One region of the Bradyrhizobium sp. B025 genome, then DNA from elsewhere that is predicted to be linked to it. Evidence: riboswitches for the same ligand, from Rfam matches in the RefSeq annotation. Region 1 holds a riboswitch; each other region holds the start of a gene.
What was found. Region 1 has a riboswitch for S-adenosylmethionine ahead of ACE10W_RS02170 (O-succinylhomoserine sulfhydrylase). Riboswitches for the same ligand answer to the same signal wherever they lie in the genome.

Region 1 (2,259 bases):
CGGGGTCAACGTGCCCGGGGACGTGCGGGCGTACCGGCCGATGTAGTTCGGCTGCGTAGCCGTAGGGTGGGCAAAGGCGCGCTCTTCGCGCGCCGTGCCCACCATCTATCGCCAGCTCGGTGGTGAATGGTGGGCACGCTTCGCTTTGCCCACCCTACGGAGCTCGATCGCCTCACGCCCTCTCCAGCGCCGCCGTCAGATCCTCGATCAGATCGTCCGCATGCTCCAGCCCCGCGGAGAAGCGGATGAAGCCCTCGCTGATGCCGAGCGCGGCGCGGTCTTCCGGCTTCAGGCGCTGATGCGTCGTGGTCGCCGGATGGGTGACGAGGCTCTTGGCGTCGCCGAGATTGTTCGAGATCTTCGCAAGCTTGAGCTCGTTGAGCACGCGGAACGCGGCCGCCTTGCCGCCCTTGACCTCGAAGCCGACCAGCGTCGAGCCGCCGCGCATCTGCTTCTTCACGAGCGCTGCCTGCGGATGATCGGCGCGGCCGGGATAGATCAATCGCGAGATCTTCGGATGGCCGGCCAGCACTTCCGCAACGCGTGCCGCGGTGTCGGTCTGCGCGCGCACGCGCACGGCCAGCGTCTCCAGGCCCTTGAGCAAGACCCAGGCGTTGAACGGCGAGATCGACGGCCCGGTCTGGCGCATGAAATTGTGGAGGTGCTCGGCGACGAAGGCTTCCGACGACAGGATGATGCCGCCGAGGCAGCGGCCCTGGCCGTCGATGTGCTTGGTCGCGGAATAGACCACGACGTCGGCCCCTAGCGCGAGCGGGCTCTGCCAGATCGGCGTCGCAAACACGTTGTCGACGACGAGCCGCGCGCCGCCCTTGTGCGCGATCTCGGCGATGCCGGGGATGTCGAGCACGTCGAGCGTCGGGTTGGTCGGGCTCTCCAGGAAGAACGTCTTGGTGTTCGGCCGCAAGGCCCGCTGCCACTGGTCGAGATCGAGGCCGTCGACCAGCGTGGTTTCGATGCCGTAGCGCGGCAACAGATCCTGAATGACGTAGAGGCACGAGCCGAACAGCGCGCGGGAGGCGACCACGTGGTCGCCGGTCTTCAGCGGCGCCAGGATCGCGGTCGTCACCGCGGCCATGCCGGTCGCCGCCGAACGCGCCGCTTCGGCGCCTTCTAGCTCGATCATGCGGCGCTCGAACATCGAGATGGTCGGGTTCGAATAACGCGAATAGATGAAGCCGGGATCCTCGCCCTTGAACCGCGCCTCGCACTCCTCGGCGCTGTTGTAGACGTAGCCCTGGGTCAGGAACAGCGCCTCCGACGTCTCGCCGAATTGCGAGCGCAGGGTGCCGGAATGGACCAGGCGGGTTTCGGGACGGTAAGTGGCAGGCGACTTCGACATAGGTACCTCCGACATGACCGTCTCGTCGAAAACGGTCACAAAAAAACCGGCCTGGATATATCCACGGGCCGGGATCACAGAGGTCCCCGGCCTGTTTAGCGACTTATTTAACGTGGCTGCAAGCCGGCCGGCTCAAATCACCACGGGATAAGTGATGCTCATATTCCGCAATGGCCTTTCCGTCAAGGCGTCCATCGGATAGCCGTAAAAGGCTAGTATTTCCCGCACGTCCGGATGCGTTTGACCCCTGACGAGGACCCCCGGTTGAGCTTCACGATCGCCGCCGACGCCAATGGTATCCTGCCCGACCGCATGATCGCGGCGATGGCGGAGGCGGGCCTCATCCTGCCCGCATACGATTTCGTCGAAAGCCAGATCCAGCCGGCGAGCCTCGACCTCCGCCTCGGTGACATCGCCTATCGCGTCCGCGCCAGCTTCCTGCCTGGTCCCGGCGCCACGGTGGCCGAGCGCATCGACGAATTGAAGCTGCACGAGTTCAGCCTTGCCGACGGCGCGGTGCTGGAAACCAACTGCGTCTACATCGTGCCGCTGCTCGAGAGCCTGGCGCTGCCGCCGGAGATCGTCGCGGCTGCGAACCCCAAGAGCTCCACCGGCCGCCTCGACGTCTTCACCCGCGTGATCGCCGACGGCACCCGCCGCTTTGACATGATCGGCGCCGGCTATCACGGCCCGCTCTATGCCGAGATCAGCCCGAAGACATTTCCGGTGCTGGTGCGCGAGGGCTCGCGCCTGTCGCAGGTGCGCTTCCGCACCGGTGACGCCATCCTCAATGCCGACGAGCTCGATGCGCTGCATGCGTCCGAGCGCCTCGTCGACATCGACGATGCCGATCTGGCCGGCGGCGTCGCCGTCTCCGTCGATCTCTCCGGCGAGAAGGC
Region 2 (2,259 bases), 2.6 Mb from region 1:
TGAACATCCCGGTCTTCACCTCGAGCCTGATCCAGGCGCCGCTGATCCACGCCATGCTGCCGCCCGGCAAGGTCATCGGCATCTTCACCGAACGCGGCCACCACATGAACGAAGGGCACTTCCGCGGCGTCGGCTGGTCGCCGGACGACATTCTCGTTCAAATCCAGGGCATGAAGCCCGATGCGCAGTTTCCCGCAACCTACATTCTCGGCCGCGAAGAGCTGGACACTGACGTGCTGCGCGCCGAGATGATCGAGATGACGGAAGCCTTCATGGCGTCCTGCAAAAATCCCGGCGCGATCCTGTTCGAGTGCACCAACATGTGCCCATTCTCGCGGGACGTCGCCGAGGTGTCGGGTCTGCCGGTGTTCGACATCAACACCCTGATCAACTTCTTCCATCGCGCGGCCCATCCCGTGCCGTTCCTGCGCTGAACCAGCCGGGACAGGCGGCGAGGCGCGCGATGAACGCGCACGAGCCTAAAATAAGGCGGCGTTGACAGCCTGTCCGTAGATCATTGCAGCAACGAGTGAGAGCAGCAGGCCCGCTCCCGAGAATATGACGACGACTTTCAGAGTCTCGACATCGACATTGGTTCCCGTCGCGCGGGATATTGCTCTTGCCAGTGCAGCAATCATCGCCAGCTCCGAAGCGGGCCGCGCGGAAGCGAGGCCTCACTTCATCTAGCGTTACTCGGCGCATTCGCGTGTGAAGCAGATTACAGGTGATCCCGCTGCACCCAGCCCGTTGCAATCGCGCTCGCCCAGGTGAGCATTCCCCTGGCCCGCGCCAATGCTGCCATGGCCGTGGTGTCGTAGGCCACGTAGCGGAGCGTCGCGGACCAGCCTCTGTTGGCATGCTCGAGAATTGCGTAACACGCATGAGGGGTGCCGACCTCGACCACGTAGGGAACGGGCATCTTCCCGTCGTAACCGGGCAATCCAACGCTGCCGGGATTGACGACCAGCCGGCCATCCTTCAGACGCACCACGCGCGGAATGTGCGTGTGTGCGCACAGGATGATCTCGGCGTCGATCCCCTCGGCGCCGGCCTCAATAGAATCAATCCGGCTCGGACGCGGGCAGCCGTCGCCCGCGATGTGGTCGAGCCAGAACGCAGCATCATTCCCTGGCGATCCATGGCACAGGAACGCCCGCCCCCTATACATGAGCGTGGACGGCATGCTTGCCATCCACTCGAAATGCTTGCGTTCGAGCTCTCGGAAATCGCTGCGCGCCGATGTGCCGGCCTGCCACAGCTCCACGAGAATGCGGTCCTGATCGCCCTTGATGGACGGAAAGCCTCGCTCCATCAGCAGGTCAGCCGTTCGGGCCGCTTCGAGCGGACCGCTAACATGGTCGCCCAGGTTCACGACCTCGTTGATGCCGAGCGCAGCAATGTCCGCAAGGACGGCTTCGAGCGCCGGACGATTTCCGTGCACATCCGCGATGGCAGCAAATTTCACTTGGCCTCTCCATTCGAGATGGCCGACGATTCACCCAATGCGGGACGATGCAGGGATAGCGGGTCTCTTTAGCTGCATTTTTAGAAGCGCCCGCAAGCTGAGGATCAAATCGGCGCTGGACGAACGCTTACATGACCAAGGTGCTGCGATCAACCGATCTTCGCTCGCGCGGCCGGAGCCTGCGGCGCGCCGCGTTGGGCCGACAGCTCCGCCCACAGGCGGGAGCGCACGCCTTCATTGAGAGGCACAATGTGGAACGGCTGGCCGAAGATTGCGAGCGGCTCCTTGGCCGGCTCGAACCGCGGCCAGGCTTCCGCGATGTCGGGCGCGCCGGATGTGACGAAGCGCAGCACGCTTGCCTGAAACCGCGCGGCGACCTCGATATCCTCGGGCGTCATCGGCCCGCCCTTGCGCTTCAGGATCGGGCGGTCGATGAAATCCGGCGGGTGCGCCCAGAGGCAGGCATTGTCGGCACCGTGGGTCGGCCCCTGCGACAGGAACGGCTCCAGCGCCGGGCGATGGTCGAACCGGCTCAGCCACACCGCGCCGCCAGCCGCGGCATGAAGCCGCGCAAGATCTGCCATGGGGCGATGCCAGAACGCGTCGGACAGCAGCGCCTCGTACGGATCCTCGTCGACGCGCGCTGTGGCGCGGTAATACGCCAGCAGACGTTGCCAGCCGGCATCGCCGACTGCGGCGCGCACTTGTCGTTCGGTGGTGCGGATCATCGCGGCCGGCGGCGTGCTCTTCAGGAACATCACCATCTCGTCGCGGCAGGAGCCGAGCCAGAGCGG
Region 3 (2,259 bases), 310 kb from region 1:
TGCACCAACGCGCGCGATTCCGAGGTCGGGAACAGCCAGTCGCTGGTGAAAGAGACCACGCAGAAGCGCGTCTTGATGCCCGCGAACGCCTTCGCCAGCACGCCGCCATGGTCGCCGGCGATGTCGAAATAGTCCATCGCGCGCGTCAGATAGAGATAGGAGTTGGCGTCGAAGCGCTCGACAAAGGACGAGCCTTGGTAGCGCAGATAGGACTCGACCTGGAAGTCGGCGTCGAACGAAAAGGTCGGCAGGTCGCGGTCCTGCATGCGCCGGCCGAACTTGCGATGCAGCGCCGCGTCGGAGAGATAGGTGATGTGCGCCGCCATCCGTGCGACCGCAAGGCCGCGATGCGGATGGATGCCGCGATCGGCGTAGCCGCCATTGTGCCAGTCGGGATCGGCCATCACAGCCTGGCGACCGAGCTCGTGAAAGGCGATGTTCTGCGCCGAGTGCCGCGTCGAGCAGGCAATTGCCAGCGCGGAATACACGCGCTCGGGGTAGGCCGCCGTCCATTGCAGCACCTGCATGCCGCCCATCGAGCCGCCGACCACCGCGAACAGCGTGTCGATGCCGAGCCGGTCGATCAGCATCGCCTGCGCGCGAACCATGTCAGGGATGGTGATGACCGGGAAATCCAGGCCCCACACTTTGCCGGTCGCGGGATTGATCGAGGCCGGCCCGGTCGAGCCCATGCAGCCACCGATCACATTGGCGCAGATGATGAAGTATTGGCTCGGATCGAGCGGACGGCCCGCACCGACGAGGGTTTCCCACCAGCCGGGCTTGCCGGTGACAGGGTGCACATTGGCGACATGCTGGTCGCCGGTCAGCGCATGGCAGATCAGGATCGCGTTGGAGCGATCGGCGTTGAGCTCGCCATAGGTCTGGTAGGCGATCTGGAACGGGGTGAGATCTATGCCGCAGTCGAGCGGCAACGGCTGATCAGCGCCGAAATGCGCGACGAGCGAGCTCGGATGATCCACCTCATGCGACCGCTCATCGGCACTGATCGCGGGACTGGATATCGACGTGACGCCAACCATCTGACCATCGACCTCGTTTGCGATCCGACTTCAGACCGCTACTTGCATCAGGCCATAAAAAACCCGGCCTGAACGATAGGTTCGGCCGGGATCGGAAGCGTCCCCGGCCTGTTTAGCGAGTTTTTTAACGTGGCTGCAAGCCGGCCGGCTCAAATGACCACGGAACAGGCAAAACTTAACGGCTTGGACGGTTTTCGTCAAGATACGGTCCTGATTGACCAAATTCGTCCCCGTCGCGTCAGCCGAAAAGGCCCGATTTCCCTTTGCATTTCTCTTTGCTTTCGCCGCTCCGACTGCCTAATCAAGACATCGACCGCGGCGGGTCCGACCTGATGGACCCGCATTGGAACGCCTCTCAACAGCACTTGCCAGATATGTCCCAACGTCCGCCCGCGCCACCATCGTTGCAGGAATTGCGCAAGGAGATCGACGCGATCGACGAGGGCATGCATCGCCTCCTGATGCAGCGCGGCGACATCATCGACCGCCTGATCCAGGTGAAGCAGACCCAGGAGGTGGGCTCGGCGTTCCGGCCGGCGCGCGAGGCCGACATGATGCGGCGGATCGTGGAGCGCCATCGCGGCATCCTGCCGCTCGACACGGTCGAGAGCATCTGGCGCGTCATCATCGCGACGTTCACTTACGTGCAGGCGCCGTTCGCGGTGCATGCCGACATCTCGGTGAGCGAGCCCGCGATGCGCGATTCCGTGCGATTCCATTTCGGCTTCACCGTGCCTTACGTCGCGCATTTCAGCGCGCAGGCCGCGGTCGAGGCGGTCGCGAAATCCAAGGGCGATCTGGCGCTGGTCTCGGCGACTTCCAGCCGCACCCCGTGGTGGCTGGAGCTGGAAGCAGAAGGCGCACCGAAGATCATCGCGCGGCTGCCCTTCGTCGAGCGTGCCGACCATCCGGCCGCGCTGCCCGTGTTCGCGATCTCGCGCGTCGCCGACAGTGCCCTGGTGACGGAGGTGGAGACTTTCAGCGTGCGCGTCTCGGGGTGGAATGCCGAGATCGCGCGGGCGCTGTCGCCGCTCGCCGACATCGTGGCGGTGCCCGATACCGCCTTCGATGGCGCCGCGCTGCTGGTCTCGGTCACGAGCGCGAGCAGCATCGACAAGATCAAGGCTGCCCTGATCGAGGCGGGGGCCTCGGTGCGCTCCACGGCCCTCGTCGGCAGCCACGCGACGCGCTATACGGTGCCCCCGACCGGGTCGAA

Region 2: linked by a shared signal. The riboswitch ahead of ACE10W_RS31845 (metallophosphoesterase) and the one ahead of ACE10W_RS02170 (O-succinylhomoserine sulfhydrylase) in region 1 are both predicted to bind S-adenosylmethionine.
Region 3: linked by a shared signal. The riboswitch ahead of ACE10W_RS03790 (homoserine O-acetyltransferase) and the one ahead of ACE10W_RS02170 (O-succinylhomoserine sulfhydrylase) in region 1 are both predicted to bind S-adenosylmethionine.

Annotation. Positions count from the first base shown of each region.
Region 1 covers NZ_CP170150.1:482,273-484,531, forward strand. Annotated here, with positions in the region: gene ACE10W_RS02165 (SGNH/GDSL hydrolase family protein) at 1-46, shown strand, start outside; gene ACE10W_RS02170 (O-succinylhomoserine sulfhydrylase) at 173-1,360, opposite strand; SAM riboswitch at 1,435-1,514, opposite strand; gene ACE10W_RS02175 (2'-deoxycytidine 5'-triphosphate deaminase) at 1,595-2,259, shown strand, end outside.
Region 2 covers NZ_CP170150.1:6,771,579-6,773,837, forward strand. Annotated here, with positions in the region: gene ACE10W_RS31835 (aspartate/glutamate racemase family protein) at 1-434, shown strand, start outside; gene ACE10W_RS31840 (hypothetical protein) at 480-638, opposite strand; gene ACE10W_RS31845 (metallophosphoesterase) at 719-1,465, opposite strand; SAM riboswitch at 1,513-1,591, opposite strand; gene ACE10W_RS31850 (carboxylesterase/lipase family protein) at 1,615-2,259, opposite strand, start outside.
Region 3 covers NZ_CP170150.1:791,072-793,330, reverse strand. Annotated here, with positions in the region: gene ACE10W_RS03790 (homoserine O-acetyltransferase) at 1-1,043, opposite strand, end outside; SAM riboswitch at 1,135-1,214, opposite strand; gene ACE10W_RS03785 (chorismate mutase) at 1,418-2,259, shown strand, end outside.